2 regions of the Pseudodesulfovibrio cashew genome follow, and region 1 is predicted to be linked to the other one. Evidence: riboswitches for the same ligand, from Rfam matches in the RefSeq annotation. Region 1 holds a riboswitch; the other holds the start of a gene.
What was found. A riboswitch is a leader RNA that binds a small molecule or an ion and turns the genes downstream of it on or off. The one in region 1 is predicted to bind cobalamin.
Positions count from the first base shown of each region.

Region 2: it holds a riboswitch for cobalamin, as region 1 does, so the genes downstream of both, GM415_RS11500 (sirohydrochlorin cobaltochelatase) here and GM415_RS09200 (TonB-dependent receptor plug domain-containing protein) in region 1, are expected to answer to the same signal.

Region 1 covers NZ_CP046400.1:2,059,454-2,064,722, forward strand. Annotated here, with positions in the region: gene GM415_RS09200 (TonB-dependent receptor plug domain-containing protein) at 114-2,081, opposite strand; cobalamin riboswitch at 2,193-2,377, opposite strand; gene GM415_RS09205 (hypothetical protein) at 2,715-2,936, opposite strand; gene GM415_RS09210 (arylsulfotransferase family protein) at 3,007-4,263, opposite strand; gene GM415_RS09215 (DUF362 domain-containing protein) at 4,301-5,269, opposite strand, start outside.
Region 2 covers NZ_CP046400.1:2,563,723-2,568,991, forward strand. Annotated here, with positions in the region: gene GM415_RS11485 (ABC transporter substrate-binding protein) at 1-110, opposite strand, end outside; gene GM415_RS11490 (heme ABC transporter ATP-binding protein) at 107-892, opposite strand; gene GM415_RS11495 (FecCD family ABC transporter permease) at 885-1,922, opposite strand; gene GM415_RS11500 (sirohydrochlorin cobaltochelatase) at 1,927-2,916, opposite strand; cobalamin riboswitch at 3,043-3,220, opposite strand; gene GM415_RS11505 (chemotaxis protein CheA) at 3,253-4,923, opposite strand; gene GM415_RS11510 (Hpt domain-containing protein) at 4,939-5,269, opposite strand, start outside.

The DNA of each region.
Region 1 (5,269 bases):
TCTGCAGGCGTGTCCACAAGGCAATGCTCTCATGGAGGCCGGTCAAATTCCCGGCACAAGTCCGTCCCGGTATCGAAAAGAAAGACCGCGCCCGTCGAGCGGGCGCGGATTGGTCAGAAGTCGTAGTTCACCCCAAGCTTCAGGCTTCTGCCCGGCATGGTGTAGTCGTCGACGCAGTCGTATTTCGTGTCGAGCAGGTTCTGCACGTCCACATAGGTGCTGAGCCCGGCGGCGGGCTTGAAGGTCAGGCGGGTCCCGAACACGGCGTAGCCTGCCATGGTCTTGTACTCGGACGGCGTGGTCTTGAAGCTTTGCACCTTCTGATCCCCGACGTAGACCACGTTCAGATCGTGCACGAACCGTTCGCCCAACTCCGTGGTCAGCCCTGCGGTGACACTCAGCCTGGATATGTACAACGGTATGTCGGTCCCACGGGCGTTGTTCAGGGCGTCGTCCCTGTTCTTGCGGTCAAGGTAGTAGATTCCGTTGAGGTAGGGCCGGAAGGCGATCCGCACTCCCTTGTAATCCGTCTCATGGACTGAGCGGATGTTTCCTTCCAGGGCGGTCAGGTCGACGCCTTCAATGTTTTCATAGGTGTAATTGGGGAATGTCCCCGTGCTCGTGATGGTGTCCTTGCTCCTGGTATGGAACAGCGTCAGACCGGCCGTGACGTCGGCAAGATAGAAGTCCGCTCCGACTTCGCCCGTGATGGCGGTTTCCGCCTTCAGGTCGGGATTGCCGCTGTAAGTCGCGCCCCAGGTTGTGGTATAGGAGCCGGCCAGCTCTTCCGCTGAAGGAGCGCGGAAGCCCGTGCCCACGGCGGCTCGGAGGCCCAGCCACTCTGCGGCGTCGTACACCGCTCCGCCCCGCCAGCTGATATGCGAGAACTTCCTGGAATCCTCGGAAACGGTGAGGGAGGGTGTCTCCTTCATCTTCATGTTGTAGTCATCCAGGCGGCCGCCGAGATAGAAGATGAAGTCGCCTGCGGTGATGCGTTGTTCCGCCAGCAGCGCGTAGTTGTCGTAGCGGGTGTTGGGTCCCCAGACGCTTTCCCGTTGCTTCTCCTCGATCCTGTCATACTCGATTCCAACGAGGAGGCTGCCGAACTCACCCGTGGTGATGTCCACCCCGCTCCTCAATCCGCCGGAGATGGTGTCGATTTCCGTGTCGTGTTCGTTCCAGACATAGCCGCTCCGCACGGCGTAGCCTCGCGCATACCAGCCCGTCCGGGCTTGGCCGCGATCCGTGGTCCAGTCAAAGGCGAGCCGCTGGTACTCGGTCTCGCTGTTATCCGTGGCGCTTGGGTAGCGGCCGGAGCCGGGCGACCCCTTGTCCGCGTAGTTCCAGATGGCGGCCATATGGAGACGGCGGTCTTCGGCCTGGCGGTATGTCAGGCTTGCGGCTACTCCCCGGTCGGTCAGTTGGGAGTTCTCGATTTCGTCTCCGCCTCCGGTGGTGTAGCTTCCCTGCCGCTCTCCGTGGGCAGCGGCAGCGTAGCCGAGGGTGTCACCGTCAGTTGCGCCGGAGACGCTCGCGGCAAGCCGGTATTGGCCGAAGGTCCCGACCTCTGCCCCCACGTTTCCGGAGAGCCCTCCCTTGCCCCGGCGGGTGATGATGTTGATTACGCCGCCCATGGCCGAGCCGCCATAGATGACGGACCCCGGACCGCGCACGACCTCGATACGGTCCACGTTGTCCACCGGCAGGGAGCTGACGCGGCCTGTCCCGGCCCGCATGCCGTCAACGAGGATCAGCGTTCTGCTCTTCAGGTCGGTCCCGACCATGCTGTTGCTCCGGAAGCCGCGAATGCCCACCGAAGAGTAGTCCTGGCCGTACTTGTGGAAATGGCCGGGGACATACTTTGCCAGCACGTCGGAAATGTCCTTTGCGTCCGACTTCCGTATGTCTTCCGAGGAGATGATCTGGACCTGGACCGGGACTTCCCTGTCCGGCATCGGGGTGGACGTGGCGGTGACCACGATCTCCGGCATTACGCCGGCCGACGCCGTTGGGACGGGGACCTCCGCCCAGGCTGTTGAAGTTGAGATGAGAAATGCCAGCAGCATCGCTACGACACGCATGAAAAAAACCTCCTGTTGCAGCGTTACAGGAGGCTCCGAGGGGGTATAATGAGAAAACCGACCGGGGCCCAAAGGGCGGCGGATGTGTTCTCAGGCTTTGCCTCGAAGCCTTCAAAATCCACCTTTTGGGCTGGTCTCCCGGCTCGAGGATTATCCTACCGGCCGCGCCTTCCCAGGAATTTCCCAGTGGCTGCGTGCGGCTTTCGTCCCCTCTCACGGTTGCGGGCCAGCGTCGGTTTCTCACCGAACTTCCCAATTATCCCTGCAAGGCAGGGACCCGAAAGGTATGTATGGAATAGCCACGGGCTCGAACATGTGAACATGCTAGAGCCCAACGAAGATGGGTAGTTATTCAATATACCGGACGGCTGTCAAGCTGTGTGGCTTCCGGCAATGAAACAGGGCCTGGAGGGGTGTCCTTCCAGGCCCTGCCGCGATCTTTGCGTAAAGAATACTGTGATACCCGGTGGCGCAACGGACCCCTTTCGCGTGGCTCGGATCGGGAGCTATGCCGCGAGACGGTTCGCTCGGCGCTTCCGACGACTTGAGAGGTGCCGTGGCGTTGAACGGGGAATCGCGCCGTCGGACCCGGCCCGGCATGTCGGCGAACATGGTATCTTGTGCGGCGGAACGTTATTCCCCGTTGCCGTCCTGCTGGTCCTGCTTGCGGCGGCGCATCATCCTCTTGATCGGGTACCAGAGGAAACCGAAGATAGCCGCCACCACCGCCGCGACCAGCGCGAGAAAGGAGCCGATGGCCGACAGCCCGGCCCCCGGGCCTATGTAGGCCTCGGCAACGGCGGGACAGCCTATCAGGAACAGGACGAAACAGACGCTTAGAAGTATGGCGGTCATGGGATTACCTCATGGTTTGGATATGCTGGCACAAGCATATACGTTAATTTGTCCGGCTTGTCTTCCGGGTCTACCTGCCGAAGATCGTGTTGAATTGGGCCGGAAGACGCTGAACTCCGTCCAGGGCTCCCAGGATATTCTCCCCCGCCACGTTGTGGTAATCCCACACGATTTCCCCACCCGGCGCGACTTCGAAGGCGCGGCCGCCCCGAGTCTCGGTGATGAGCAGGTTTCCGTTGGGCAGCCATTGGTGCTTGCCCATTATGTCGGTGAAGAAGGGGGTCGCATCTGTTCCCTCGTAGATGGTCTCGGTCTTGCCCGAGGGTGCGTGCTCCAGCACTATGCGGCTGGATGGATGAGCCGCGCCCGTAATGTTGTTGTTGTCGAATACGGAGAAACTGTTTCCGTCGACGAAGTCGGGGTCGTGCTGCCGCACGTACTTGCCGATGGAGGCGTATTTGACCTTGCCGTCGGGCGTGAGCACCAGGATGGCGTTTGGGTTGCGCAGGGAGATCATGACATCTCCGTGACGGAAGAAACCTTCCTTCATGTGGCGGGGAAAGACCTCCACGTCGTTGAGATGGAGGGTGTCGCCGGACACGGTAGTGTCCATCTGCTTGGTGGTCGCCATGGTCAGCAGCCCGTACAGGCCATTATCCTTGAGCACGTCGAACAGCTTGATCTCTCGAAGAATTTTGCCTTCCGTGGAGACCTTGATCGCGGTGTATTCCACGAAGTCCGCACGGTAGTTGGGGAAGCCCGGCAGCGGTTCGGTTCTATCGATCATCCCCGGCACCCAGAGGTTGCCGTCGTCGTCCGTGTAGATGGTGTGGTGGGTCTGGTAGGGGAGCCGCCAGACCACGTGGCCGTCCTTGGCCAGTCTGACCAGGCCGAGGTATTCATAGTTGAAGATCAGGTCGCCTTCGGGTGTGAGCACGGCCCCGTCGATGGTCGTGCCGGGGCGGGTCTTCGGCTTGCGGTTGCCGACGTGGTCCGCGTCCGGCCAGATGCTGAACCAGTCAACGTCCCAGCGGTGCAGCTCCTTTCCGTCCATGTCGACGATCTTGGCTGTGAGGGTCTTGTCCGGCCCCACTCCGGTGACCAGGTTGAGACCTTTCATCGTGCGTGAGGGGTCATTGACGGTCTGTACCCTAGAGGTGTCCGCCTTGACGTAAAACCAGGGGTGAAGCTCGTCGCCGATGGCTACGATGGCATCCCTGAGCTGGTGGTAGGGAAAGAGCTTTCCCACGCCGGCCAGAAAGCCGTATCCAAAGGAAAAGAACATGAGGGAGAGGAAGAAGAGAATGAGCGGAATGTTCTTTTTCACGTATGGGCTCCTGTGTCGGTGTACGCGGCTGTAAAGGTTACAGCCGGATACCCTGTTGCGCCTCTATGGTGTCTATGAGCTGGAAGTCCCGCCGGTGGGCGGCGATGGCTTCGCCTCGTTGCTCGATGTTGCGCTCGGCTGCGGTCCCCAGCCAACCCGAGGCCGCTGCGATGTAGGGAATCTTCAGCGGATCGATGCCCATGAGCCGGGCGCAGGTGGAGTCCACGGCTGCGGGGTTGCGCCCCATGACCACCAGGCCGGATTGCACCGGCGTTCCCATGATCGGGCCGTCCCCTTCCATTCCCACGATGCCGTCGACGATGGCGAAGGCGGGCTTCACCGTGGCGTTGATGTCGAGGATGGAGTTTATGATCCCTGCGTGGTGCAGGACGTTTTTCGGCCAGCCGTACACACTGCCGGGCATGACGCCGAAGAGGTTCTTCATGGTCAGGGTCACCCCGGCCAGGTGATGGGTCTTCATCTTGGCCACGGACACCACCAGGTCGGCAGCGAGCAGGGGGTCGGGCAGGAAGAGGTCGCCCAGAGTGGACCGGTTGGCCGGATTGGGGGTCGCCCGGAACGGGGAAAAATTGAAATCGGCGAACGCGATGTGGTCTTCCTGCAGGATGTCACCCACTCCCGTGGTCTCCAGGCAGTGGTAGGTGTCCCGCCTATGGCCCGGTCCTTCGCCCACGGCCACGGATGCCGCGCCCAGTGTCAGGAAGGCCTCGATGCAGGCCCGCAGGAAGAGCGGGTGGGTGTTGATCTGGCCCGCGCCGGTGTGCGGTTCGACCAGGTTGGGCTTGAGCAGCACTCGCTTGCCCCGGATCTCCTCGGGCGTCACGCCTAGTTCACGGAATCCGTTGAGGAGCGCGCCGAGCATGTCCCGGTCGTAGCCGGGAACCGAAGCGGTGAAGACCTGCTCCTTTTTCTCGAAAAGGTACTTGGCCCAGCGCACCACGGGAATTCCGATCCCCGCGAGGGCCACTCCGGCGGCCGCCGCCAT
Region 2 (5,269 bases), 500 kb from region 1:
AAGGGCTTGTCGAAAAAGAGGGTGGTCCCGGTGTCGTCCTTCAGCGTGGCCGCGCGGGCCGGGGTAGCGAGCAGGAGAATGAACAGAAGAGTGAAGAAGAGGCGTTTCACGATGATTCCTTGGACTGATAAACGAGAGTAATGGCTTGGCCGCAGGTGAGCACGCGGGCGTCTACGTCGAAGACCCGGCTGATGTTCTTCGGGGTCAGGACCTGGGTCGGAGCGCCGCTGGCATGGACGCGTCCCTTGTCGAGGACGGTTACGCGGTCGCAGTGGGCCGCCGCCAGGTTGAGGTCGTGGAGTACGGCGACAATGGTTCGCCCGGACTCGGCCAGCCGCCGCAGAACGGCCATGACCGCGAGCGCGTGCCGGATGTCCATACTCGAAGTCGGCTCGTCAAGCAACAGGCAGGGCGTGTCCTGAGCCAGGGCACGGGCGAACACGGTCCGTTGCCTCTCGCCTCCCGAGAGTTCCGTGAGGGGACGATCGGCAAGACCGGTCAGGTCCATTGCCGTCAAGGCATCGCGCACGGCGTTTCTATCTTGCTCGTCCGGTGGAGAAAATCGTTCCATGTGGGGGTGACGGCCCATGAGCACTGTATCGGCCACGGTAAAGGGGAAGGCCGCCCGTGGGGTCTGCTCTACCAGGGCGGTGAGCATGGCCAGTTCTTTCGGGGAGTATGCGGTGACAGGTTGCCCATTGAGTTCAACCATGCCTTGGGAGGGAGATCGGTATCCGGCCAGGAGATCAAGCAGGGTGGATTTGCCGGAGCCGTTGGGGCCGACAATGCCGTGCAATTCGCCTGGTTTCAGATCGAGATCCACGCCGTGGAGCACTGGTTCTCGCCCGTAGCCGAAAGTCAGGTCCCGGAGGACGTAGGTGGTCCTATCCATGGAACCTCCCGCTGCGGGCCCGGCTGAACAGCCAGCAGAACACCGGGCCACCGAGGAGCGCGGTGAGCACGCCGATGGGTACCTCGTTGGGCAGCACGGCGCGGGTCAGGGTGTCCGCCGCCAGGAGCAGCATGCCGCCGCCCAGGGCCGAGGCCGGGAGCAGCAGCCGATTGTCTGGGCCGACCACGAAGCGCATCAGGTGCGGAACGATGAGCCCCACGAAGCCGATGATGCCCGAGACCGAGACGCAGACGGCGCTGACCAGCGAGGCGGTGAGCAGGAGGACCAGACGGACCCGGCCCGTGTTTACGCCAAGCCCCTTGGCCGTGCGGTTGCCCAGGGAGAGAATGTTCAGATCGCGGGCGTAAAAGGCGCACAGGGCATACCCGGCCACTGCCACGGCCCCGGTCAGTGCGGCGTCGGTCCAGGTGCGGGAGACAAAGCTGCCCATGAGCCAGAAGACGATGGCGGCCACGCGTTCGTCAGCCATGTATTTTATGAAGGAGATTGCTGCGGACAGGATGGCCGAAACGATGACACCCGAGAGAATCAGGTTGGTGGGGGCCAGCTCGCCGTCCCGTCCGGCCATGGCGATGACCGCGAAGAGGGTGACCGCCGCTCCCAGGAAGGCCGTCAGGCACAGGGTGGCCGGGCCGAGAAAGGCCAGTCCGAGGTAAAGGGCCAGGGCCGCTCCGAAGGCCGCGCCCGAAGACACGCCCAGGGTGAAGGGGTCGGCCAGGGGATTGAGCAGCAGCCCCTGGAAGACGGTTCCGGCCACGGCCAGCCCCACGCCCACGGAGATGGAGGTCAGGATGCGCGGCAGCCGGACTTCGAGGATTACACTTTGAAAAAGCGGGTCGGCATGGTTTGCCGCTCCCCGCAACCCGTCCCACAGGGCGGCGATAACGTCGCCCGGCGGGATGGAGATGAAGCCCATACCCATGGCCAGGATCGCCAGCACGCCCAGACAGAGGGCGAGCAGGGCGATCAGCAGACCGGCGCGGGCGGGATTGCGGGGAGCGTTTTGCATTCGTTTACCTGGGGAGCATATGGCTCTGTGCCATGGCGTCCTTCAGATGGTTCACGTACAGGTCGGCCCAGGCGTCAACCGAGCCGAGACCCCGCAACTGGGTGGTTACGGAGAAGCCTGCCCTGGTCAGCATGACCTTCCAGGAGTCGTCTTCATCGCCGGCCATGTCGTTGGAGGCGTGATCACCGGCAACGACCATGAAGGGCTTGAGCAGGATTTTTTTCTTCCCTGTGGCCTTGAGTTCGGCCACGAGTTCATCGAACCCGGGGAAGCCTTCCACGCAGCCCACAAAGACGGGGTAGTCGTGGGAGGTCTGCATGACGTGCTGGAATTCGGAATAGATGCCGGTGGAATAGAAGTCGTTGCCGTGACCCATGTAGACCAGGGTGGCACCCATCTTCTTGGCCTCGTCCACGTCGCCCTTGAGAGCAGCAGCCGCAGCGGCGATGTCGTCGGTGTAGGGGTAAGCGTCACCGGGCATGCCCAGGGCCGGGCGGCCGAGACGCAGCTTGTTGAAGGGAATGGACTTGGCCTTGACCGTGCGGATGGAGCGAAGGCCGATCATCATATTGGTAAGATCGGAGAATTCCTCACCCGCGAAGACGTGCAGGGTCTGGACCGCGAGATCCTTGTATCCCTCGTCCTGGAGGTCGGCCACGGTGGCCAGCGGGCTTTTCACAAACAGGACCTCTCGCGGAACGTCTTGGTTGGCCTTCTGCCACTCGGGGTCATGGCGACGTTTGCTCCAGATTTTGCGGATGATCGAGGAGGTGAAGGCCAGCCTGACCGGCACGCCGGGGTAGGCCTTTTCAACGCGGGTTTTGATGTTGAGGATGGAGTCGAGGCCCGTGGGGTAGGACGTGCCGAAAGCAGCCAGAACGATGGCTTGTTTGGCGGCGCCATCGGCCTTGTGCCCGGCCAAGGCCGGGGCGGCGGTCAGGACGAGACAAAGGGTCAGCGCCACGCAGAGCGGGCGGAACGGAAAACGGAACATGGAACCTCCCTGGGAGGAGGGGCTTGATTGGGGAAAAGAAAATCCCCTTCCTCACGCATACGAGGAAGGGGAACCGTTTTTTCCCTTCGTGTCACCTTGGCGGCAAGCCCACGTACCACCGAGGCAAACCGGTATCGTTTTCAGGCAGGTCTTCCGGCTGGTCCCTCCCGTCTTCGCCTTCCCGGGATTCTCCCAGTGGCATATGTGAAGACGGTTCATAAGGACGTCACGGCGGCGGGTCCGCTCCCGATTCGCACGGGATTCCCTATCAAGTCGCAATAACACCTGAAGTGCGCTGTATTATGCTCTTCCGCCTGGTGAAGTCAAGAAGCGGGGCTACTCGGTTGCGTCCTTGCGTTTGCCCTGGTGGACTCGATTCTGAAAGTGCTGGAGCATTTCCTCGGTGTCGATGACCAGTGCATCCGATTCGCCCATCATGCCGTAGCCGAGGATGGGGATATGGAAAATCTCCTCCACGGGCACGGTGAAACCGGTGATGACCACCTGCTGCTGTCGGAGCACTTCGTCCACAAGGATGGCGGCCTTGTAATCGCCCACACGGACCACAATGGCCTGGGCCATGCGGATGTCCTTTACTTCGGGCTCCAGGTCGAGCAGGTCGGCCAGACGGAGCAGGGAGTGGACCTCGCCCCGTACGTCCACGGTCTCGCGTCCGTCGGGCAGCTCCACCACCTCGTGCAGCTTGGGCATGTAGATTTCGACCACGTCGCGGCTGGGTACGATGTAGGTTTCGCCGCCGACCCTGGCAACCAGGGCATCCACGATGCCTTCGTTGGCCGAGCGGTCAAGCGGAATGGAAATGGTGAAGGCCGCGCCCTTGCCCAGTTCGCTCTCGATGGTCACGTCGCCGTCGAGGGTGTTGCGGATGGAGTTGACCACGGCGTCCATGCCCACGCCTCGTCCCGAGACGTCGGTAATCTTTTCGGCGGTGGAGAAGCCGGACTGGAGCACGAAGTTGAGGATTTCGTCCTTTTCGTATTCCTTGTCTTCTTCTGCCAACCCTTTTTCAATGGCCTTGTTCAGGATGCGATCCGGGTCGAGGCCCTTGCCGTCATCCTTGACCTGGATGAAGGCGCTGTCGCCCTTGCGCCAGGCGGCCAGGGTGACGTTGCCGGTGTCGTTCTTGCCCGCCTGCTTGCGGCCTTCCGCGTCCTCGAGGCCGTGGTCAACAGCGTTCCTGAGCAGGTGAACCAGAGGTTCGTTGAGGGATTCGACGATGGTCTTGTCCAGAGCGAGTTCGTCTCCGCGAACAACAAAGTCGAGCTTCTTGCCGATCTTTTGGCTCAGTGATTTGACCAGGCGGTGCATGGGCATGAAAATCTGCTTGAGGGGTACCAGCCGGATGGCGTCCACTTCCTGTTGAAGCTGGCTTATGACGTTGTCCAGTTCGCGCAGGGAGGCGGTTACCTGGGCCAGGTTGGAGGTTCCGCCCTGGGCGATGACCGCATAGGTAACCATAAGCTTGCCCACCAGTTCGATGACTCGGTCCAGGGAGTCAGTGGGTACGCGGATGGAGGAGATGGCCTGGGACGCAGTCTGCTTCTCCTGCTTGGGCTTGGCGGCCTTGGGTTCTTTCTGCTTGGCCTCGGGTTCATCGGTCTGTTCGGGGACTTCCGCCTCGGTGCTCTCCTCGGGTGCTTCAAAGGCCTTGGCGGCTTCTTCCTCGTTTTCTTCCATCGGAGCAGTGGCCGAGCTTCCGGTCTCCATCATGCCCATGGACGCCGTGTTATCGAGCTGGCCGCTCAGGGCGAACAAAAATCTTTTCTGGGCCTCGCACACGCCAAGCATGGCCGTGACGATGTCGTCGTTCAGCGGGGTGATTCCTTCCGTCAGCATGTCAAGGATAGCGATGACGCCCGCGCTGGACAGCTTCATGTGTGTCAGGCCGAGCGCTTCCACGGCGTCACCGACGCTCTGGCCGGTATCCGCCACGTCGAGAATCTGTTTCTCGATGTCTTCGATGCACTGTATAATGCTTTCCTGCATTTACTTTCCTTGCTGTTACTGCGTCGTGAAGTAGGTGTCTTCGTCAGGGTAGATGGCGATGGTGTTATCGAATCCCCAGCCGTAGAGCATCTGTTTCGCATCCGGCGAAAGGTGGCAGGCCGCAATCTTGAAAGTGGTTCCCATGCTGGCCACGGCGGCCCAGGCTGTGGAGCCGAAGGTCAGGACGTCCGAAAGATCGAGGAGAATGCGGTCTCCCGGTTCCACGCACATGATGGCCGACATGATCGGCTTGTACTGTGACTCCAGGTGGACGCGGGGGTCCTTGACCCGGAGGATGGTCACCTGGTCGCGGGTCTCCACTTCCACGCCCGCACCGGCGGGGCCG